One region of the Micromonospora sp. NPDC047762 genome, then DNA from elsewhere that is predicted to be linked to it. Evidence: riboswitches for the same ligand, from Rfam matches in the RefSeq annotation. Region 1 holds a riboswitch; each other region holds the start of a gene.
The links. A riboswitch is a leader RNA that binds a small molecule or an ion and turns the genes downstream of it on or off. The one in region 1 is predicted to bind cobalamin.
Positions count from the first base shown of each region.

Region 2: it holds a riboswitch for cobalamin, as region 1 does, so the genes downstream of both, ACGF3C_RS31165 (acyl-CoA thioesterase) here and ACGF3C_RS21095 (ribonucleoside-diphosphate reductase subunit alpha) in region 1, are expected to answer to the same signal.
Region 3: it holds a riboswitch for cobalamin, as region 1 does, so the genes downstream of both, ACGF3C_RS31205 (prenyltransferase/squalene oxidase repeat-containing protein) here and ACGF3C_RS21095 (ribonucleoside-diphosphate reductase subunit alpha) in region 1, are expected to answer to the same signal.

Region 1 is NZ_JBIDCQ010000006.1:403,976-412,860, forward strand. It holds gene ACGF3C_RS21070 (ABC transporter substrate-binding protein) at 1-774, shown strand, start outside; gene ACGF3C_RS21075 (ATP-binding cassette domain-containing protein) at 774-1,592, shown strand; gene ACGF3C_RS21080 (aldo/keto reductase) at 1,589-2,608, shown strand; gene ACGF3C_RS21085 (FadR/GntR family transcriptional regulator) at 2,616-3,338, opposite strand; gene ACGF3C_RS21090 (enolase C-terminal domain-like protein) at 3,347-4,744, opposite strand; cobalamin riboswitch at 5,177-5,393, shown strand; gene ACGF3C_RS21095 (ribonucleoside-diphosphate reductase subunit alpha) at 5,585-7,903, shown strand; gene ACGF3C_RS21100 (ribonucleotide-diphosphate reductase subunit beta) at 7,960-8,885, shown strand, end outside.
Region 2 is NZ_JBIDCQ010000013.1:162,018-167,410, forward strand. It holds gene metE (5-methyltetrahydropteroyltriglutamate--homocysteine S-methyltransferase) at 1-2,124, shown strand, start outside; cobalamin riboswitch at 2,281-2,506, shown strand; gene ACGF3C_RS31165 (acyl-CoA thioesterase) at 2,701-3,147, shown strand; gene ACGF3C_RS31170 (LysE family translocator) at 3,151-3,777, shown strand; gene ACGF3C_RS31175 (hypothetical protein) at 4,013-4,465, opposite strand; gene ACGF3C_RS31180 (prenyltransferase/squalene oxidase repeat-containing protein) at 4,495-5,393, opposite strand, start outside.
Region 3 is NZ_JBIDCQ010000013.1:168,627-177,511, forward strand. It holds gene ACGF3C_RS31190 (superoxide dismutase) at 1-246, shown strand, start outside; gene ACGF3C_RS31195 (hypothetical protein) at 321-674, shown strand; gene ACGF3C_RS31200 (prenyltransferase/squalene oxidase repeat-containing protein) at 662-2,095, opposite strand; cobalamin riboswitch at 2,199-2,321, opposite strand; cobalamin riboswitch at 2,374-2,504, shown strand; gene ACGF3C_RS31205 (prenyltransferase/squalene oxidase repeat-containing protein) at 2,599-5,319, shown strand; gene ACGF3C_RS31210 (LPXTG cell wall anchor domain-containing protein) at 5,316-6,263, shown strand; gene ACGF3C_RS31215 (CbiQ family ECF transporter T component) at 6,268-7,446, shown strand; gene ACGF3C_RS31220 (ATP-binding cassette domain-containing protein) at 7,443-8,885, shown strand, end outside.

The sequences.
Region 1 (8,885 bases):
GAGACCGACGTCGAGGGCCAGGTCAACCTGATCCAGAACTTCGTCACCAAGAAGGTCGACGGCATCGTCTACGCGGCGACCGACTCCAGCGCGCTGGCACCGGCGACCGACAAGGCGCTCAGCGCCAACATCCCGGTCGCCATGATCGACTCTGGCACCAGCCCGCAGCCGTCGAACGTGCCCCTCTTCGCCACCGACAACCGTGCGTCGGCGACCGAGGCGGCCAAGCTGCTCGCCACCGAACTCGGCCCCGGCAACCACGAGGTGGCGCTGGTCGAGTTCCAGCCCGGATCGCAGACCAACACCGAGCGGGTCGACGGCTTCAAGGCCGGCCTCGCCCAGTACCCCAACCTGAAGCTGGTCGGCCAACAGCCGAGCAAGAGTGACGTCAACGAGGCCCGACGGGTCACCGAGAACATCCTCACCGCCAACCCCAACCTGAAGGGTGTCTTCGCGGCCAACGAGCCGAGCGTGCTCGGTGCCGCGCAGGCCATCCAGGCCGCCGGCAAGTCCGGCAAGGTGGTCATCATCGGGTGGGACGCCGCCCCGGACGAGATCGCCGGGGTACGCAACGGCCAGATCTCGGCGCTGGTCGTGCAGAACCCGTTCAAGATGGGCTACTTCGGCGTCGACAAGATGGTCAAGCACCTTCGGGACAAGGCGCCGCTGGCGTCGGCCGACACCGGCGTCACCTTCGTCACCAAGGAGAACATCGACTCGGCGGAGATCAAGGCGGTGCTCGAGCCCAGCTGCGCCAACCCGCCGGTGCAGTGATGGGCGTGAACCCCACGGCCACCCCGACCAGCGACCAGCAACCCACCGACGCGGAGCCGCCGGTCCTCGAAGCCCGCGGCATCGTCAAGCGGTTCGGGCACGTCGAGGCGTTGCGCGGCGCCGACTTCACGGTCCGCCGCGGTGAGGTCGTCGCGCTGATCGGCGACAACGGCGCCGGCAAGAGCACCCTGATCAAGACCCTGTCCGGTGTGCACCCGCCGGACGAGGGCGAGATCCGGGTCGGCGGCCGTCCGGTCCAGTTCTCCACCCCGGTCGACGCCCGACGGGCAGGGGTGGAGACCGTCTACCAGGACCTCGCCGTCGCCGACGACCTCAGCGTGGCCGCCAACCTGTATCTCGGCCGGGAGATCCTTCGCTCCGGACCACTCGGCCGGCTCGGGCTGCTGGACAAGCGCGCCATGCGCCACGGCGCCGCCGCCGCGCTGGACGAACTGGGCGTACGGATCCCCCGGGTCACCACCCCCATCGCGATGCTGTCCGGTGGGCAGCGGCAGTGCGTGGCGGTGGCCCGGGCCATCATCTGGGCGACCAACGTGGTCATCCTCGACGAGCCCACCGCGGCCCTGGGGGTGGTCCAGACCGGACGGGTGCTCGATGTCGTCCGGCGGGCCCGCGACGCCGGCATGTCGGTGGTGCTGGTGAGCCACAACATGCCGCAGGTCCTCGAGATCGCCGATCGGGTCGAGGTGCTGCGCCTCGGCCGGCGCGCGGCCCAGCTCCGCGCCGACGAGGCCACCACCGACGATCTGGTCGCCGCGATGACCGGCAGCACCAGCGTGGGTCGGGACGAGCGGTGAGGGCCGCCGTCCAGGGAGGCGCCCGCGGTCCCGCGGGTCCGACGAGCCGCGGCGGCGCTGCACCGCCGCTGCGGCTGAGCCCACTGGGCTTCGGCGCCTCCCAGGGCGGCAATCTCTACCGGGCGACGTCCGACGAGCAGTTCGCCGCCGCCGTGGACACCGCGTGGGCAGGCGGCATCCGATACTTCGACACGGCACCGCACTACGGGCTGGGCCTGTCCGAACGACGCCTGGGCGCGGCCCTGCGCTCCCGCCCCCGCGCCGAGTACGTGGTGTCGACGAAGGTCGGCCGGCTGCTCGTGCCGTCACCGGAGACGGCGCACCAGCGGGATCCGGAAGGGTTCGACGTTCCCGCCGATCACCGCCGGGTCTGGGACTTCAGCCGCGACGGCGTCCGCCGTTCGCTGGAGGCGAGCCTTCGGCGCACCGGCCTGGACCGGATCGACGTGGTGTATCTGCATGACCCCGACGAGCACTGGCAGCAGGCCGCGAACGAGGCGATCCCGGCCCTGGTGGAGCTGCGGGAGCAGGGCGTGATCGGCGCCGTCGGGGCGGGAATGAACCAGTCGGCGATGCTGGCCCGCTTCGTGGCGGAGACCGACGTGGACGTGGTGATGTGCGCCGGCCGGTACACCCTGATGGAACAGGGCGCGCTGACCGACCTGCTGCCCGTCGCGCAGGCCCGCCACGTCGGTGTGGTGGTCGCCGGTGTCTACAACTCCGGGCTGCTGGCCCGGGACATGCCGCCGACCGACGCCGTCTACGACTACCAGCAGGCGCAGGCGGAGGTGATCGACCACGCCCGCCGGATAGCACGGGTCTGTCAGGCGTACGGCGTCACGCTGCCCCAGGCGGCGTTGGCGTTCGTCCGTCGTCACCCGGCCGTGGTCTCGACCGTTGTCGGCATGCGGGACGACGTCCAGGTGACCGAGACCCTCCATCGGTCTGGTGTCGACGTCCCGGAGCAGCTCTGGGCGGCGCTGTACGACGAGGGGCTGCTCGACGTACAGCCGTGAGGGTCGGTCACGACCGGGCCGTCTCGATGCTGGCGTCAGCGTCGTCGGGTAACCCCTGCAACGACTCCTCCACACCGATCAGGTGGTTGGCCATCCGGGTTCGCGCCCGTTCCGGGTCGCGTGCCACGAGGGCCTTCAGGATCGCCACGTGCTCGTCATGGGTGCGTAGGTCCGCGCCCTCCTCGTGCAGACTCCGCCAGAGCCGGCCACGGATGGTGCGCCCGGCGAAGGCTTCGATCAGACCAACGAGCACCGGATTCTCGGCGTGCACCGCGATGATCCGGTGAAAGGCGATGTCGATCTCCATGATCCGCTCGTGGTCCGGCGGTGACTGGCCGACCAACCGGGCCGCCTCGGCGAGCAGGTCACCCGCCTGGGCCAGGGCCTCGTCGGTGATCCTGGTCGCCGCCAGGCAGGCGGCCTCGCACTCCAGCAGCCGGCGGACGGTGTGGATGTGCCGAGGGTCGCCCTGGCCCTGGAAGTCGACCACGAAATTCATCGGGGCCAGCAGCTGTGGCGCGTCGAGGTTGGTGACGTAGGTGCCGTCGCCCTGACGGATGTTGACGATCCCCAGGATCGACAGGGCCGACATCCCCTCGCGCAGGGAACCTCGCGAGACACCGAGCTGCTCGGCGAGGTCCTTCTCGATGGGCAACCGGTCCCCGGGCCGGAACTGCCCTTCGAGGATCATCCGTTTGATGCCGTTGACCACTTCGTCCGTGCGCGACATGACCCCCCCTAACGGCCGGCGGGGGTGGCCTTCCCACCCGCGATCACGTACGCCGCCTCCGGAGATGACACGGTAGTCGGGTCTGTCGCCGCCCAGTAGTGGCCGTCGGGAAACCGGTAGAGCGCCACCGACTCCTGACGCATCCGGGTGGAGTAGCCGGGCTGGCCGGGCAGGACGTATCCGCTGCCGGAACCGGTGTCGCGGATGATGCAGGGATCGGTGAAGTGTTCGTGCAGGTGGTCGACGAACTCGGTGACCCGGTTGGTGAGGTCCCCCGAGATCGCGACGTAGTCGAGCACCGACACGTGTTGGACCATCTCGCACAGCCCGACACCGCCGGCGTGCGGGCACACCGGGACGTTGAACTTCGCGGCGAGCAGCAGCACGGCGACGATCTCGTTGATGCTGGCCAACCTGCCGGTGTCGAGCTGGCAGAAGTCGATGGCCTCGGCCTGGAAGAGCTGCTTGAACATCACCCGGTTGTGGCAGTGTTCGCCGGTGGCGACGCCGATCGGAGCGACGGCGCGGCGGACGGCCGCGTGGCCCAGGATGTCGTCGGGGCTGGTCGGCTCCTCGATCCACAGTGGCGTGAAGCGGGCGAGGGCGGTGACCCACTCGATGGCCTGACCGACGTCCCACACCTGGTTGGCGTCGATCATCAGGTTGCGATCCGGGCCGAGGATCTCCCGTGCGATCGCGCACCGGCGGATGTCGTCGTCGAGGTTGGCGCCCACCTTGAGCTTGACGTAGCCGTAGCCGGTGTCGACCGCCTCCTGGCACAGTCGGCGCAGCTTGTCGTCGCCGTAGCCGAGCCAGCCCGCCGAGGTGGTGTAGGCGGGGTAGCCGGTCCGGTCGAGCTCGCCGAGGCGGGCGGCCTTTGTGCTCTCCTTGGCGCGCAGGATGGCCAGTGCCTCGTCGCGGGTCAGCGCGTCGGACAGGTAGCGCAGGTCCGCGATGTCGACGAGTTGCTCGGGGGTCATGTCGACGAGCAGCCGCCACAGCGGCTTGTCGGCGACCCGGGCGACCAGGTCCCATGACGCGTTCAACACGGCGGCGAGGGACAGGTGGACGACGCCCTTCTCGGGGCCGAGCCACCGCAGTTGCGAGTCGGAGGTGAGCAGGCGGTAGACCGCGCCCATGTCCGCTGCCATCGTTGCCACGTCCTGGCCCACGAGGAGCTGTGCCTGGTGGACTGCCGCCGCCGCGACGATGTCGTTGCCTCGTCCGATGGTGAAGGTCAGGCCGTGCCCCGCGAGTGGCGCGCCCACGCCGTCGACGCCGTCGGTGTGCAGGACGACGTAGGCCGCCGAGTAGTCGCCGTCCTTGTTCATGGCGTCTGACCCGTCAGCGGTCAGGGAGGTGGGGAAGCGGACGTCTTCGACGGTGACGGCAGTGATCTGCGGCATGCGCTCCTCGCCCGGCTAGGCTAAAGATCAGATGATCACTGGGAGTATACGGAGGGCTGCTCCAGCGCGTCAACGTTGTCGATCACCTCGGACGTGCAGACATATGATGTTTGCCCTCTCGGGTCGAGCCGCCTTGACTCCGATCATGCCGGTTGGCGGGCCAAGGTGAGGCGCGCGGCGGACCCTGGTGATTGGATGTTCCGGCTCGCCGCGAGGCATCGACGGCGACGTATGGGCGTGGTCTCCAGTGCCGTGGCCTCGATACGTCAAATCTTTGTCGAATGTCGACACCAGTGCGCAGAGCCCCGTCTCCGGTGCCCGGCGTCGGTCGGCCGCAGCGTGCTCCCGGGGGTTGGTGACGGTGGTCACCGCATCGCCGCCGACACGCCCGAGACCGACATGTGGGGTGTGACAACGACTGCGTCCCTATATATGGTGTCGAGCGCAGCTGGTTCGGCCGCTCATCCGGTGCGGTCGAGGCAACAGGGAACCCGGTGGAAATCCGGGACTGTCCCGCAGCGGTGAGTGGGAACGACAGCCGTCAACAGCACTGGGCCACCATCGGCCTGGGAAGCGACGGCCAGTAGGAGACCGGCGAGCCCGGTCGTGCCCGCGAGTCCGAAGACCTGCCAGCGCGCCGCGTACCCCACCCGGGTGGGCGGCGGTCCGAGGCCGCGTGGGACGGCTGACGCCACCTGACCCACGCCGGGGCCGGCGTGGCGTCCGTCGGTGTCTGTCTCCTCGCGTCCGGGCCACCAGGTCTCGAACTCCGAGGAGCGAGTGGTGACAGTCACCGAGGTAGTCCCGGCCAGCGGCGACGCGACAGTGCGCCGGACGCCGATGCAGGTCCGCAAGCGCGACGGCGGCACCGAACCCGTGGACGTGAACAAGATCGTCCGGGCGGTCGAGCGGTGGGCCGACGACCTGACCGACGTCGACCCGTTGCGGGTGGCCACCCGCACCATCAGCGGCCTCTACGACGGCGCGACCACTGCCGAACTCGACCGGCTGTCCATCCAGACCGCCGCCGAGATGATCGGTGAGGAGCCGCAGTACTCGCGTCTGGCCGCGCGGCTGCTGGCCGGCTACGTCGACAAGGAGGTGCGGCGACAGGGCATCACCTCGTTCAGCGCGGCGATCCGGGTCGGCCACGCCGAGGGCCTGATCGGTGACGACACCGCCGCGTTCGTCGCCACACACGCCGCGACGCTCGACCACGCCATCGACCCGGACGGCGACCGCCGGTTCGAGTATTTCGGCCTGCGCACTGTGTACGACCGCTACCTGTTGCGCCACCCCACCAGCCGACTGGTGCTGGAGACCCCGCAGTACTGGCTGCTGCGGGTGGCCTGCGGCCTGTCCCGGACGGCGGACGAGGCGGTCGACTTCTACCGGCTGATGTCCAGCCTGGCCTACCTGCCCAGCTCACCGACCTTGTTCAACTCCGGCACCCGGCACACCCAGATGTCCTCCTGCTACCTGGTCGACTCCCCGCTCGACGAGCTGGACTCGATCTACGCCCGGTACGCCCAGGTCGCCAACCTGTCCAAGTTCGCCGGGGGCATCGGCATCGCGTACTCCCGGGTCCGCTCCCGGGGCGCGCTGATCCGGGGCACGAACGGGCAGTCCAACGGGATCGTGCCGTGGCTGCGCACGCTGGACGCGAGCGTCGCCGCGGTCAACCAGGGTGGCCGACGCAAGGGCGCTGCCTGCGTCTACCTGGAGCCGTGGCACCCGGACATCGAGGAGTTCCTGCAACTGCGGGACAACACCGGCGAGGACGCCCGCCGTACCCACAACCTGAACCTGGCCAACTGGGTGCCGGACGAGTTCATGCGCCGGGTCGAGGCCGACGAGCTGTGGTCGCTGTTCGACCCGCACGAGGTGCCCGAGCTGCCCGACCTGTGGGGGGAGCGGTTCGACACCGCGTACCGGCAGGCCGAGGCGCAGGGCCGCTACGTGCGGCAGGTCCCGGCCCGGGAGCTGTACGGGAAGATGATGCGGACCCTCGCCCAGACCGGCAACGGCTGGATGACCTTCAAGGACGCGTCGAACCGGCTCTGCAACCAGACCGCCGAGCCGGGCAACGTGGTGCACCTGTCCAACCTCTGCACCGAGATCGTCGAGGTGTCCAGTGACGCCGAGACCGCCGTGTGCAACCTCGGCTCGGTGAACCTCGCCGCCCACCTCACCGCCGACGGCATCGACTGGGAGCGGCTGCGCGCCACGGTGCGGACCGCGGTGACCTTCCTCGACCGGGTCATCGACATCAACTACTACCCGACCGCGCAGGCGGCGGCGAGCAACCCCCGCTGGCGGCCCGTCGGGCTCGGGCTGATGGGCCTGCAGGACGCCTTCTTCGCGCTGCGGCTGCCGTTCGACTCGCCGGCCGCCCGCGAGCTGTCCACCCGGATCAGCGAGGAGCTGTACCTGACCGCGCTGGAGACCTCCGCCGACCTGGCGCGCGACTTCGGCGCGCATCCGTCGTACCCGCAGACCCGGGCCGCGCGGGGCCAGCTCCAGCCCGACCTGTGGGGTGTCGAGGGTACGCAGACCGCGCGGTGGGACGCGCTGCGCGAGCGGGTCGAGGCGTACGGGCTGCGCAACTCGCTGCTGGTGGCGGTCGCGCCGACCGCCACCATCGCCTCGATCGCCGGGTGCTACGAGTGCATCGAGCCGCAGGTGTCCAACCTGTTCAAGCGCGAGACCCTGTCGGGGGAGTTCCTCCAGGTCAACACCGCTCTGGTACGCGAGCTGAAGGCCCGCGGTCTGTGGACCGAGCGGATCCGTTCGGCGATCAAGCGGGCGGAGGGGTCGGTGCAGGACATCGCCGAGTTGCCGGTCGGCGTACGGGAACTGTTCCGCACGGCATGGGAGCTGCCGCAGCGGGCGCTGATCGACCTGGCCGCCGCCCGTGCCCCGTTCATCGACCAGTCCCAGTCGCTGAACCTGTTCCTGGCGGCACCGACCATCGGCAAGCTCTCCTCGATGTACCTCTACGCGTGGAAGGCCGGGCTGAAGACCACCTACTACCTGCGCTCGCGGCCCGCGACGCGGATCCAGCAGGCCACCGTCAGCGCCGTCGCGCCCGTCGTCGTCGACGCCGACGCGCTGGCCTGCTCGCTGGAGAACCCCGAGTCGTGCGAGGCCTGCCAGTGACTCTTCCCGAGGCCGCCACGACCGACACCAGCACCACCGACACGAGGACCACGCACATGCTGCTCGACCCCGGGATGGACCTCACTCTCCGCCCGATGCGCTACCCGCACTTCTTCGACCGGTTCCGCGACGCGATCCGTAACACCTGGACGGTCGAGGAGGTCGACCTGCACGCCGACCTCGCCGACCTGGACAAGTTGTCTCCGGCCGAACGGCACCTGGTCAGCCGCCTGGTGGCATTCTTCGCCACCGGTGACACGATCGTCGCCAACAACCTGGTGCTCAACCTCTACCAGCACGTCAACAGTCCGGAGGGTCGCCTCTACCTGTCCCGCCAACTGTTCGAGGAGGCCGTGCACGTCCAGTTCTACCTCAACCTGCTCGACACGTACGTGCCCGACGAGACGGAGCGTTTCGAGGCCTTCGCGGCCATCGAGAACATCCCCTCGATCCGGCGTAAGGCCGAGTTCTGCTTCCGGTGGATCGACTCTCTCAGCGACCTGCGGGAGCTGCGGTCCCGCGAGGACCGGCGCACGTTCCTGCTCAACCTCATCTGCTTCGCCGCCTGCATCGAGGGGTTGTTCTTCTACGGCGCGTTCGCCTACGTCTACTTCCTGCGTTCCCGTGGCCTGCTGCACGGCCTCGCCTCGGGCACCAACTGGGTGTTCCGCGACGAGTCCATGCACATGGCGTTCGCGTTCGACGTCGTCGACACCGTTCGCGCCGAGGAGCCGGACCTGTTCGACGACGACCTCGCCGACCAGGTTCGCCGGATGCTCACCGAGGCGGTCGAGTGTGAGGTGCAGTTCGCCGAGGACCTGGTGGGCCACGGCGTGCCCGGTCTGACCTTGGCCGACATGCGGGAGTACCTCCAGCACGTCGCCGACCGCCGCCTCGCCCAGCTCGGCATCGCGCCGCACTACGGGTCGAGCAACCCGTTCGGCTTCATGGAGTTGCAGGACGTGCAGGAGCTGTCCAACTT
Region 2 (5,393 bases), on a different contig from region 1:
GGCACCGCGCTACGGGGTGAGGTCTGGCGGGCGCTGCGCGACGCAGGTCTGGACGCGATTCCGTCCAACACGTTCTCCTACTACGACCACGTGCTCGACACCGCCGTGGCCGTCGGCGCCATCCCGCAACGCTTCACCCGCCTCGGCCTGTCCGAGCTGAACACCTACTTCGCGATGGCCCGCGGCGTCGACGCCGAGCCGGCACTGGAGCTCACCAAGTGGTTCGACACGAACTACCACTATCTGGTGCCGGAGGTCGGCGCCGACACCGTCTTCGCGGCGAACCCCGCGAAGGCGTTGCGCGAGTACCGCGAAGCCCGTGACCTCGGCATCGAGAGCCGCCCGGTGCTGGTCGGACCGGCCACGTTCCTACTGCTGTCCAAGCCCGCCGACGGGGGCGGGCAACCGTTTGACCGGTTGGCGGACCTCATCGACGTGTACGCCGACATCCTGGGGACGCTCGCCGACGCCGGAGTGCGGTGGGTGCAGCTGGACGAGCCCGCCTACGTGAGCGACCGCAGCGAGGCTGAGATCGCCGCGCTCCGCGACGCGTACACCCGGTTGGGCGCCGTGCAGCAGCGGCCGAGGATCTTCGTCGCCACCTACTTCGGGGAGCTCGGTGGCGCACTGCCCGCTCTGCTGGACACGCCCGTCGAGGCGATCGGCCTGGACCTGGTCGCCGGGCCCGGCAACCTGCAGCGGCTCGCTGGCGCGGGGCAGTTGCGTGGCAAGACGATCGTCGCCGGGCTTGTCGACGGCCGCAACGTCTGGCGCACCGACGTGCGAGCGGCGATCAGCGCCGGCGCGGCGGTGACCGGGCTCGCCGACCACGTCGCGGTGTCCACATCGTGCTCGCTGCTGCACGTGCCGGTGGACCTGTCCGTCGACACCGCGCTCGATCCGGACCTGCGCCACCGGTTGGCCTTCGCCCGGCAGAAGGTCGACGAGGTCGTCCTGCTGGGTCGGGCGCTGCGCAACGGCACCACGACCCTGCCCGCGCCGCTTGCGTCGGCCCCGCCGGGATGGCATGACGACGGTGTGCGAGGGCGCCTCGCCGCGCTGCGCGGGGTGGACCGGCAGCGCGGCGCCTACCCGCAACGCGCTGCCGCGCAGCAGGCGAGGCTGAGTCTGCCGGCGCTGCCAACGACCACGATTGGCTCGTTCCCACAGACCGACGAGCTGCGCAAGGCCCGCGCCGCGTACCGGGCTGGGCGACTCGACGAGACGGGTTACCAACAGCGGATGCGAGCTGAGGTCGAGCGGGTCATCCGTCTTCAGGAGAGGTTGGGTCTCGACGTGCTGGTGCACGGCGAGCCGGAACGCAACGACATGGTCCAGTACTTCGGCGAGCAGTTGAGCGGGTTCGCCGCCACCGAGCACGGCTGGGTGCAGTCCTACGGCTCCCGCTGCGTACGCCCGCCGATCATCTACGGCGATGTCACCCGCAAGGCACCCATGACCGTCGGTTGGTCCACCTACGCCCAGTCGTTGACCGACAAGCCGGTCAAGGGGATGCTCACCGGTCCGGTGACGATCCTGGCCTGGTCGTTCGTCCGCGCCGACCAGCCGCTCGGCGACACCGCCGATCAGGTCGCGCTCGCCTTGCGCGACGAGTGCCGCGACCTCGAAGCCGCGGGCATCCGGGTGATCCAGGTCGACGAGCCGGCCCTGCGCGAGACGCTGCCGTTGCGCAAGGCCGACCGGAATGCCTACCTGGACTGGGCGGTCGGCGCGTTCCGTCTGGCGACCTCCGGCGTCGCCGACGGCACCCAGATCCACACCCATCTGTGCTACTCGGAGTTCGGCGAGGTCATCACCGCCATCGACGCTCTCGACGCCGACGTCACCAGCATCGAGGCGTCCCGTTCGAAGATGGAGGTCCTCGACGACCTCGCCGCGATCGGATACCGCCGCGGCGTCGGACCCGGTGTGTGGGACATCCACTCACCGCGGGTGCCCGCGCACGACGAGGTCGTCGAGGCGCTGCGTCGGGCAGCGGCGGCGGTCCCTGTCGAGCGGCTGTGGGTGAATCCCGATTGCGGTCTCAAGACCCGCGGCTACGCGGAGGTGCAGGCGTCCCTCGAACATTTGGTAGCCGCTGCTGCCGAGCTTCGCCGCGAGTAACGCGCTGTGCCGGGTGGGATCTCGAGCTGATCCCGCCCGGCACGCCGGGCAAGCAAGTTCCTGGATGAGCAGCAGTAGCGGGGTGAGGTCAACTCGGCCGCAGGGGAACAGTGCGGGCCGTCGTCGAGCCCCTGCCTACCGCGTGGGTGGGCTCGTCGATCAATTAGAATGGCTGGTGGCGCTGGTTCGCCCGATCGTGACTGATCGGGCGTCGTAAGAGGGAACCCGGTGGGAATCCGGGGCTGCCCCGCAGCGGTGAGTGGGAACGACCGCCGTCATCAGCACTGGGCCAGTGGCCTGGGAAGCGACGGCCAGTAGGCGATCGGCGTGCAGCCGGTCGGGCCCGCGAGTCCGAAGACCTGCCGGCGCCGCGTACACGACCGTGTGCGCTGCCGTCGGCCTCGCGGGTGGGCTGGGCGGGTGACGTGCCGGGCGGTGTGCGCCGGTGTGTCCTCGTCAGCGTGTGCCCGCAGTCCGGTGGTGTGGTTTCCCGAGGGACGGACTACCGCTGTGCACGACACCACCACGATCGCCGGCCGGGCGCCGTCGGCGTCGCACCTGACCCTGTCGCAGATCATGGACCAGCACCACACGAACCTGATGGGTACGGTGCACGGCGGCCGGATCCTCAACCTCATCGACTCCGTCGCCGGTGTGGTCGCCGCCCGGCACTCCGACGGGCCGGCGGTGACCGCCGCCATCGACGAGACCGCGTTCCTGCGCGCCGTGCGGGTCGGCGACGTCGTGCACGTCGACGCCCGGATCACCTGGGCCGGACGCAGCTCGATGGAGGTGGCCGTCAAGGTCACGGCTGACCGGTGGGACCGGGCGGTGCCGCCCACCGACGTGGCCACCGCCCACCTGGTCATGGTCGCCATCGACGACGAGGGTCAGCCTCGTACGGTGCCGCCGCTGCTGCCGGAGACCGACGGGGACCGGCGTCGGTACCGGGAGGCGGAGATCCGCCGGGAGCACCGGCTGGCGCTGCGGAGGGCGTTGCTCGACGGCGCCGAGGAGGTCTGAGCCGTGCTCGGACTGTCCGTTGCGACGCTGGCCGGCTACCTGGCTGCGATCGTCGTCCTCATGGTTACGCCCGGTCCGGACATGATGTTCGTGCTGGCCACCGCCGGCCGCTACGGCACCCGCGCCGCGGTGGTGGCCGCGTTCGGTGTCGCCGCCGGGGAGGCCGTGCACGTGGCCGCGGTCGTCGGCGGTCTCGCCGCGGTCATCTCCGCCTCGCCGGTGCTGTTCACGGTGATCCGCTGGGCCGGCGCGGCGTACCTGGTCGTTCTAGGCCTGCGGGCGCTACGCGCCGTCGGCGCCCCGGTCGCCGGCGAGCCGGAGCAGAGTGGTCGCGCTGGGCGGGCCTTCCTGCGCGGCTTGGTGACCAACCTGCTCAACCCGAAGATGATCCTGTTCAGCGTGGCGTTCCTGCCCCAGTTCGTCGACCCGGCAGCGGGCAGCGCCACCGCGCAACTGGTGCTCCTCGGCGCGATCTTCGTCGCGGTGCAGCTGACCGTCGACATCGCTCTGGGCGTGATCGCCGGCCGGGCCGCCGGCCGGATGACGGACGGCCGTTGGTCGCGGCGGATCAACCGGATCTGCGCGGTGGCGTTCGTCGCGCTCGGCGTACGACTGGCGCTCGGCTCGTAGCGTCGCCTCGCCGGGTTGATGGCTGGTGGCCGGGCAACCTGGGTGGGCGGACCGGCCCGCGGTGCGCAACGGGCAGGTGTGGGTGGTCGACGGATCCGCGTACTTCAACCGCCCCGGATTAACGCCACCGGACGACTGATGTGGTGCCGCCGAGGGCTGCTGGTGCGTCGGGGGCGGTGCCGTTGCGCAGCTCGGTCGTTCGGGACTCCGGTGCCGGCACCACCCCCGGCGCATGTTAGGGCGGGGAGATCGACGGAGCCTGCCCGGAGCCGAAACGCCATCCTTCGACGGTGCCCTGCGCGGGGTTGTAGCTGCTGGCGCCGAGCGTGCTGTAGGACCAGGTGCCGCCGGGCACAGCGTGCCAGTACGACCAGTACGCGCTGGCCGGGGGAGTGTTGACGCATGGTTCGGAGGCGGGTGTGGGATAGCCGTTGATGCGGCAGACGAAAGCAAGCCCCCAGCGTTGGGTGCCCGTCACGGTGAAGCCCGCGCCCTGCAACGCGGCCAAGCCGGTCGGCGGGTCTCCGAGCCGGCAACCGGTCTGCACGCCGAGGCCGAACGCGGTGAGGTCGACGACCACCGTGACGCCCGCGCCCGGCGCGCACGCCGCTGCGTGTGCGGCGCGCGGAACCGGGTCAATGACGATCAGGCCGACGCTGGCGACGGCAGCCGCGAGCAGCAGCGCCATCCGTCGCCGAATCGTCGCCCGCTGCGCGGTCACCACGGTGCACACGCCAGGACGGGAGCGGCGGGCTGGGCGCCGCTGGCCGACAGGGTCGCGTACCCGGTGCCGGCAAGGCCGGGGACGGCCTGAGCGGTGGCACGCACCGCGGTGGTCGCGTCGAAGCCACCCGAGGTGTACGCGATGGCGCCGCGCTCGGTGGAAGGCCCGGTGCAGGCCACCTGGAGGCCGATGAGGAACTGGCGGGCGCGCAGCCACGGCAGCGGTCGCCCGGCGACGGCCAGTGCCTGGGCGGCGAGGCCGGTGCTGTTCGCGTTGGGCACGCCGTTGGCGGAGAATGAGCCGTCACCGCCCTGCACGGAGACCAGCCACTGTGCAGCCGAGGCCGCGACGAGCGGCCGGTCCGCCGCGAGCAGAGCCTGGACCGCGATCGCTGTCGCGTCGACGTCGCTGACACACGTCGCCTGCCCGAACAGCAGTGGGAAGCCACCGTCGGCGCACCGGCTCGCGGCCAGGAACGTCACCGCGGCCGGTGGTGCGCCGCCAGCGCGGTCCGACGCCAACACCGCGAACGACTGGGTGAACGTGTTGCTGTAGTCGCCGAACGCTGAACGGTCGGAGTATCGACCTGACGGAGTCAGCAGACCGCCGAGGCGGGTGAGCAGATCGACCCCGCCGAACGCCGCCGGGTCGAGGCCGCGGACCTGGGCGCCGAGGGAGAGCTTCGCGGTCGCGCCCGCGTACGCCTCAGTGCCGTCGCCGATGTAGCCGGTGAGCACAGCGGGTTGGGCGAGCCACGACACCGCATTGGCCGCGGTCGTGTCCGCCACCTTCGCCGCAGCGAAGGCGAACACCGCGTCGAGGGTGAGGCCCTGGTCGGGGTAGGCGACGCCGTCGAAGACGACCTCGAAGCGTTCACCGTCGACGGACTGGC
Region 3 (8,885 bases), on a different contig from region 1:
CCTGAGGCCGCAGAGATTGTCCAACGCGCCGCCGGGGTCATCGCGGCCAAACACCGCGGTGACCTCGCCGGCGCCGAGGAGTTGATGTCGGCGTTCAGCTCCGAGCAGGCCCGTACCCTCGGCTTCTACCTACTGGCCGACCTCGCGCTTGGCCTGGTCAAGGCACAGAGCGGCCAGTCGATGGACGATCTGGTCCGGGAGCTGTCCCTGCTCCTGGCCGACACCGCCCAGTCCCCACCGGCATGACCGTCCGCTGGGTTCCGCCCGAGGCGGAACCCAGCGGACAACCACAGCACCACCGCCCACATCGGAGGAACCTGATGCGCCGCAAGATCGAGCACCGCATCCTGACGATGGACGGGCGGCAGGTGGCCGTGCTCGCCGTAGCCGACTTCGAACGGCTCGATGCCGCCCGTCGCCAGCTCGGCGCGAGCGAAGCCCAGGCGCACCAACTTCGCCAACAACTCCGCGATGCCCGCCGTAGGCTCGCTCGCCTTGAGGGCCATGTCGGCGTCGAGTCAGGCACCAGCGCGTCGGCGGGAGAACCAGGTCGCTGCCGATGCGTCGACGTGCCGCAGCCGGGCGGTCCGTGCAACCCCAGCGGAGGGCGGCGACCAGCGGCGGCGATCGGACCGCCGCTGGTCGCACCATTACTGGACGGTCAGGCGCCGTAGCGCAGGTAGAGGGTGTCGCCGACGGTCACGGTCGTGCCGCGGGTCGCGGTGGCCAGGGTGCCGCCGTCCCTGGACACCTTCCAGGTGGAGGAGCCGCTGTTGGCCAGGCCGTTGATCGAGGTGATGGTGCCGGTGCCGCTGGTGGGGATGCGGGCGGTGACACAGCCGCTGGGGGTGGCGGACCCGATGGCGGCGTCCAGCACGGCGCCGAGGGTGGTGGTGGCGGCGGTCGGCGTCAGAGTGACCGCGCAGGGCTTGATGGTGCCGCTGCCGTTGTCGATGATCACGGCGAGTCGGCTGGCGGTGCCGGCGGTGAATCCGCTCGCCGCGACCCAGGTGGGCGCCCCGGCGGTGACCGGGGTCGGGGGAACGGCGGTGTAGCCCGCGCCGGCCAGGGCCCGCACCGCGTCGATCGAGGCGTACGCCGACGGAGTGGTGTTGGTGGGCAGGTACTTGAACCCGCCGCCGGTCAGCTGCTGAGCGCGCAGGAAGTCGATCGGGGTCTTACCGGCGGTGGTGGTGAAGTCGGTGCCCTGGCTTGGGATGCCACAGGCGTTCAGCCCGGAGACCGCCCAGGCGTTGGAGTCGGTGTTGACGCCGAACATCGAGGTGAAGGCGCCGGAGGCGTTGACGAGCTTGCCCTTGAGGAAGTTCTTCGCCTGGACGATGTCGGTGTCGGTGTTGGGCACCCCGGCGACGCAGAGGGCGGCCATGGCGGCGCCGGTCATGTCGATGTCACTGGCGGCGGCGAGTTGGGTGGGGTTGCCCTCGGCCTGGCTGAAGGTCCAGCCGCCGTCGTTGTGCTGGTTGTTGCGGATCCGGGTGACCGACAGGTTGAGCAGCGCCTGCGGTACGCGGGCGGCACCGGTCTGGGTCTTCGCGCCGGCCAGGGCGAGGGTGGCGAAGACGGTGCCGTTGACGTTGGCCGGCGGGCCGTAGTAGCCGGCCGAGCCGGTCTGCCAGTAGGCGATGGTGTCGGCGATCAGGTTGCGGGCGGGGGAGACCCGGGCGGGGTCGATGCCGGCCGCGTAGGCGTTCAGGACGCCGCGCTCGTAGTCGGTGACGACGGGGGAGGTGCTCGGCCAGGACGCGGCGGAGAGGTGGTTGCGGTAGACGGTGCGGGCGTTCTTGGTCGTGTCGCCGGAGGGGTAGACGTCCACGGCCGCGACACCGGCGGGGGCGAACGCGCTGAACGCCCATTCGTTCGACAGCCCGCCGCTGGCGTAGCTTCCGTCTGCGGCCTGCAGGGTGCGCAGGTAGGCGACGCCGTTGGTCTTGGCGGTGGCGATCTGCGCCGCCGTCGAGGTCGCGGCGGCCGGTGCGGCACCGGTCGCGACCGCGACGACAGCGGCGATCAGCGCGGCGGCGGGAACCGTCGCGAGACGTCTCCGGCGACTGCCGGGGGAAAGGCGCGAGGACATCGGGTCTCCTTGGGGTACGGGGCACGACTGCCTCGACCCGGGGCCCAGCGGGAGAGCCGGCGGAGCGGGGCGGGCCGGCCGCAGGACGCGTGGGACGGATACCGCAGGTGCTGCGTCACCACGTGGGTAGTCGGGCTCGGGACGGCCAACCGTCCTCACCGTTGCGCGTCAGCCCCGGATTCCCACCGGGTTCCCCCACGCGATGACGCGGTCACGGTATGGGAGGAAGCCCCTACCGCGCGCTGTTAGGTAGATGACACGCCCTCGCGTTGACGAGGTGGTCGCGGTTGTGGTCCGATGACCGCGATCCAGCAGTCAGGGGAAGCCGGTCAAAGTCCGGCGCTGGCCCGCAGCCGTAGGTCCCGTTTCGGGACGAGTCGGATTACCTGGCTGGATAGTGCACCGCAGCGCCGTCGAGGTACACGGCGCGGAGCAAGATTTCCGAGACTTGTCCTCGGGGTCCGCGTCCGCGCCTGCGCCGCTAGCCCCTTGAGAGAGTCGCCATGTCTCCACTGGTCAGTCGAACGTCGCGGACTTCCGCGCCGTGGTTGGCGTTTGTCGCCGCGGTGACGCTCGGCGCGTTGGCACTGGTGGTGCCGACCCGTGCGGCGATCGCCGATCCGCTTGAGTCCTGCACCCCGACCCAGGGCGCCATCGTCGCGGTCGATTTCGGCGCGTGGGGCGGGCCGCTGCTGCGGGGCTGCGACGTCACTCCGACCACCGGCCTGGACCTGCTGCACGAGGCGGGTTTCACCACGACCGGCACCGCTCACGACGGCCCGGGTTTCATCTGCCGGATCGGCTCACCCGCCTTCGAGTCCGGTGCCGAACGCCCGGCGCCGGCCGACGAGGCGTGCCAGTTGACGCCGCCGGCGACGGCCTACTGGTCCTACTGGATCGCCCCGGCCGGGCAGGAGCACTGGACCTACAGTCCACTCGGCGCGATGTCCCAGCGGCCCGGCCCGGGTGAGGTCGAGGCGTGGGTCTTCGGCGGCACCGACATCGGCGGCGCCACCGGGGCGCCGAGCTTCACCCCCGCGTCGGTGCGCGCGAGCGGCCCGACTCCGACCGCGACCCCGACTCCGACCCCGACCGGGACGCCCGCACCGGCGCGCCCGACGGAAGCGCAGGTCAAGGCGGTTGCGAGTTACCTCGTGGGGCAGCTCGCCGACGGCGACCACGTCGACAACGGTTTCGTTGACTACTACCGGACCGTCGCCGTCGCCATCGCCCTGGCCGGGACCGGTGGGCAGGACCAGACCCTCACGAAGGTCGTCGACTACCTGCGGGCACACGTCGACGCCGCCATCTTCCCGAACGGTGGCACCGCCGCACCCCACATCGCCAACGTCGCCAACCTCGCGCTGTTGACCACGATCACCGGCGGCAATCCGCGCGCGTTCGGAGGTCGTGACCTGATCGCCACGCTCACCGACCGGGTGTGCGCCGCGACCGACGTCGACGCCGGCTGTGCCGCCGCTGGTGACTTCGCCGGATCGAGCGATCCCCTGACCCACGCGACCGCCCTGCTCGCGCTCAAGCGGGCCGGCGTCACCCCGCCGGCCGCGACCGTCACCCGACTGACCGAGCAGCAGTGCGCGACCGGAGCCTTCGCCGGTGTATGGCGCAGCCCCACCGACGCCTGTGATCCAGACCTCGCGGCCACGACCCTGGCCGTCCTGGCGCTGCACACGCTCGGCGCGACGCACGATGCCGCGCTCGGTTCGGCCAAGGCGTTCCTGACCGGCGCGCAGGAGACCGACGGCGGTTACCAGCCGTACACCGGCGCGGGGGTCACCGACACCTACTCCACCGGGTACGCCGCGCAGGCCCTCGCCGTGCTGGGTGTCGCCGACCGGGCTGCCACCGCCACCGGTTTCCTGGTCGGGCGGATCGTCACCGGCGGTGGGCTCAACCCCGACCCGAGCAACCCGGACGCTGACCTTGCCGCCACCGGCGCGGCGGCGCTCGCACTGGCCGGCAAGAACCTGGCCACCCTGGGTGAGACGCCGCCGCCGGCCGGACCGCGACCCGATCTGGTCAAGGGGGTGTCCTACCTCGTCGCGCCGACCAATCTGGTCGACGGCAGGTACTACGAGTCGTTCCCCGGCTTCCCCGACTTCGGGTTGAGCATCGACGGCGCGTACGCCCTGGCCGCCACGGGCGGGAACGACGCCAAGCTGCGGGCGATCGTCGAGTTCCTGCGCGGCGGCGGCGCTGTCGGTGACGGCGGGTTCACCGTCGACTCGTGGCTCGGCATCGGCACCGACTACGCCGCCGGCGGCGCGATCGGCAAGGTCGCCCTCCTCGCCCAGGTCACCGGCTACGACCCACGGTCCTTCGGTGGACACGATTTGATCGCCGCGCTGGGTGACGTGACCTGCGCCAAGCTCGACGAGCAGGCCGGCTGCGCCGGGGCCGGCAACTACCGGTACGCCACCTCGGTGTTCGGGCAGTCGCTGGGCATCATCGCGCAGCTCCGTGCCGGACAGGGCGACGCGGCCGCCAAGCCGATCGCCTTCCTCAAGGGACTTCAGCGCGCGGACGGGTCGTTCCCCAGCCTCATCCCGGCGGGGGACGCCGACCGGGACGTCGACAGCACCGCGATGGCCGCGATGGCTCTCGCGCCGCTGACCGATGACCCGGCGGCGGTCAACGCCGTCGACAAGGCGTTGACCTGGGTCGCGTCGGCGCAGAAGGAGCACGGCGGTTTCCCCGGCGCGGCCGGCGACTCCACCAACTCCACGGCGCTCGCGATCCAGGGCCTCACCCTGCGCGGCGACACCTACGCCCGACAGGTCGACAAGGCACTGTCGTTCCTGGCCGGTCAGCAGAACGACGACGGCGGGTTCACCGTCGCCGCCGGCGGTCAGGCCGGCTCGGACCTGCGCGCGTCCACCCAGGTCGTCGGCGGCGCGACCGGCATCTCGTTCGCCGCCCTGACCCGGGACGTGCACGAACTGCCGGGCCCGGACCCGTCCAGCACCCCGACGACCAACCCGACCGCGACACCGACCGCGAGCCAGTCGTCGTCCCCGTCGGCAGCCCCGAGTGTGTCTCCGCCGTCGGCCGGCGCCGGCGGGCACTCGTCGGGCAACCTGCCCCGCACCGGCTGGTCGATCATCACGATCACCCTGCTGGCGTTGGTGCTCGTCGTCGCGGGCGTCCTGCTGCGGGTCTCCGCACGCCGTCGCGCGGTCTCCAGCACGGGCGGTCTGTCGTGACGGCCCGCAGGTGGCGCCGCTCGATAGTGGCGCTGATGATCGTCGGCGCGCTGGTGGTGACGCCCGCACCGGCGCTGGCCGACCCGCTGCCGATCGGGCAGTGCACCACCTCGTCCGGGGTGATTCTCGCGGTGGACTTCAGCCGCTGGGGTGGGCCGCTCCTGCGGTCCTGCGGCACCACCCCGACCACCGGCTACCAACTGCTCAACCAGGGCGGCTGGCGCACCACCGGGACACAACACGACGGGCCGGCGTTCATCTGCCGGATCGGCTACGCGGGCCACCAGGGCGGCACCCAGTACCCCACCCCGGCGGACGAGAGGTGTGCTCTCACCCCGCCGGCCAGCGCGTACTGGTCGTACTGGCACGCCGACCCGGGGCATAACAGCTGGGTCTACAGCCAACTCGGCGCGATGAGCTACAAACCCAAGCCTGGCAGCGTCGACCTGTGGATCTTCGGGGCGACCGACATCGGGGGCACCGAGGGACGGCCCCGGCTCAGTCCGGACAGCGTCCGCGCCCGCAACAGCAAGCCGACCGGCACGGCCACCACCGCTCCGCCCCCCGTCGCACCCACCCCGGCTCAGCCGGGCGGCGGGAATCCACCAGGCGTCGGCAACCCGGGCGCTGGCAATCCGCCGCCGGGCAACCCCGGCGTCGGCAACCCTCCGCCCGGCCTCCCGCCGGCGGGAGCGCCGACGCCGATCCCGATGAGTGGTACGCCTACGCCCCCGGCCGGCGAAGCTATCTCACCGGCCGCGGTAGGACCGTCCCTGCCACCGAACGCCACCGTCGAAGGACCACGCATCCTCGACGCGGAACCCACCGTGACGGCAGCCCGCCAGGACACCGGTTCGGCGCTGCCGGCACTGATCACGGTTGGGCTGCTGGCGCTGCTCGCCCTCGCCGGCGGTGTCGTCGGCTGGCGACGCCGCCGCACCTGACCCGATGCGCCCGATCCGTACCGGCCTTGTCCACCGCCTCGCGGTGGCCCGGTTGCCGCGCTCCCTGCATCCGGTGGCTTGGTGGCTGTGGGCGCTCGCGCTGGCCACCGCCGCGAGCCGTACCAGCAACCCCCTTCTCCTGCTGCTCATCTTCGCGGTGCTCGGTTTCGTCGTCAGCGCCCGCCGCACGGACGCGCCGTGGGCACGGGCGTTCCGCTACTACCTCTACCTCGCGCTGATCATCATCGCGATCCGGGTGGTGTTCCGGACGGTCTTCGCCTCGGGCATCACCCCCGACGACCACATCCTGTTCCGGCTCCCGCAGCTGCCCACGCCCGAGTGGTACGCGGGAATCCAGATTGGTGGTCCAGTGTCCCTGGAGGCGACCCTGTCCGCCTGCGTTGACGGGCTCCGGCTGGCCTGCCTGCTGTGCTGCATCGGTGCCGCCAACAGCCTCGCCAACCCCAAACGCGCCCTGCGGGTCCTCCCCGGCGCGCTGTACGAACTCGGTGTCGCCGTCACCGTCTCGTTCAGCGTCGCACCGCAACTCGTGGAGAGCGTCCAACGGGTCGCCCGGGCCCGCCGGTTACGTGCCGGACGGGCCAGGGGCCTCGGTGCCGTACGGGCCATCGTGATGCCGGTCCTGCACGACGCGCTGGACCGGTCGCTGCGGCTGGCCGCCGCCATGGACTCGCGCGGCTACGGCCGGGTCGGCACCGCCACACCGGGCTCGCGGCGGCTCACCGGCGTCCTCATGCTCACCGGCATGGCCGGCCTGTGCGTCGGCGTGTACGGCCTGCTCGACCCGCGCGTGCCCCGCCCGGTCGGGCTCGGCGGCCTCGGCGGTGGTGTGCTGCTCTGCGTCGCCGGGATGGCGCTCGGTGGGCGTCGGGTCTCCCGCAGCCGTTACCGGCCGGACCCGTGGCAGTGGCCGGAGTGGACGGTCGCCGGCTGCGGCGTCGTCACGGCCATCGTGCTCGGTGCCGGCACCGGCTACGACCCCGCCGCGCTCAACCCGAGCCTCTACCCGCTGCACTGGCCCAGCCTGCCCGCACTACCGGCCGCCGCGATCCTTGTCGCCGCCCTCGCGGCGATCGCCGCACCGACACCGCCGCGCCCGCACCGACCGCAGCCCGCCGCCGTACGGGGCCGCGCCGCCGACACCGCAGGAGCACCGTCATGATCCGCTTCGAGCGCGTCAGCATCACGTACGACGGTGCGCCCCGCCCCACCCTGCGCGACGTCGACCTCGACATCGACGAGGGAGAGCTGTGCCTGGTCGTCGGGCACACCGGCGCCGGGAAGTCGACACTGCTCGCCGCGATCAACGGGCTCGTACCGCACTTCAGCGGCGGCACCCTCCAGGGCAGCGTGCGCGTCGCCGGCCGGGACACCGCCGACCACCCGCCCCGCGAGTTCGCCGACCTGGTCGGCGTCGTCGGGCAGGACCCGGTCGCCGGGTTCGTCACCGACACCGTCGAGGAGGAGTTGGCGTACGGGATGGAGCAGTTGGCGCTCGACCCGGCGGTCATGCGGACCCGAGTGGAGGAGACCCTCGACCTGCTCGGCCTCGTCGACCTACGCCGCCGTGGCCTGCACGAACTCTCCGGCGGTCAGCAGCAACGCGTGGCGATCGGCGCGGCGCTGACCGCCCACCCACGGGTGCTCGTCCTCGACGAGCCCACCTCCGCGCTCGACCCGACCGGGGCCGACGACGTTCTCGCCACCGTCACCCGGCTGGTTCACGACCTAGGTGTCACAGTCGTGCTGGCCGAGCACCGACTGGAACGTGTCCTGCCGTACGCCGACCGGCTCATCCACGTCGCCCGCGACGGCACCGTCCGCCACGGTGACCCGGCCACGCTCGTCGCCGGCACCACCGTCGCGCCGCCAGTGGTCGCACTCGGGCGCCTGGCCGGCTGGTCACCGCTACCCCTGTCGGTACGCGACGCCCGCCGGCACGCCACCACACTGCGCGACCGGCTCCCCACCACGCCCCCGCAGCCACACCGCCACTCACACGCCGAAGCCCAGAACGCACTCACCGCCGCCGGTGTGATCGTCCGGCACGGATCGGTCGTCGCCGTCCGTGGAGTCGACCTGACTCTGGTATGCGGTGAGATCACCGCGCTGATGGGGCGCAACGGCTCCGGCAAGTCGTCCCTGCTCTGGGCATTGCAAGGCTCGGGTCTCCGGGACGGCGGCAGCATCGCCGTTCCCGACCCGGCGCACGGCGACGACCTTGACCCGGGTCGGGTGGGTGCCAGCCAGGCCCGCCGACTCGTCGGTCTCGTCCCGCAGACCGCCACCGACCTGCTGTACCTCGACACCGTCGACGCCGAACTCGACCAGGCCGACCGCGACGGCGCCGAGCCGGGCACCGCGCGACGGCTCCTCGACGGCATCGCCGCCGGCATCGACGGCGACAGCCATCCCCGGGACCTGTCCGCCGGGCAGCAGCTCGCCGTGGTCCTGGCCATCCAACTCGCCGTCACCCCCGGTGTTGTGCTCCTCGACGAGCCCACCCGTGGGCTGGACTACCAGGCCAAGGCCGCACTGACCCGTACTCTCGACAGCCTCGCCGCGCAGGGCCGTTCCGTCGTGGTGGCCACCCACGACGTT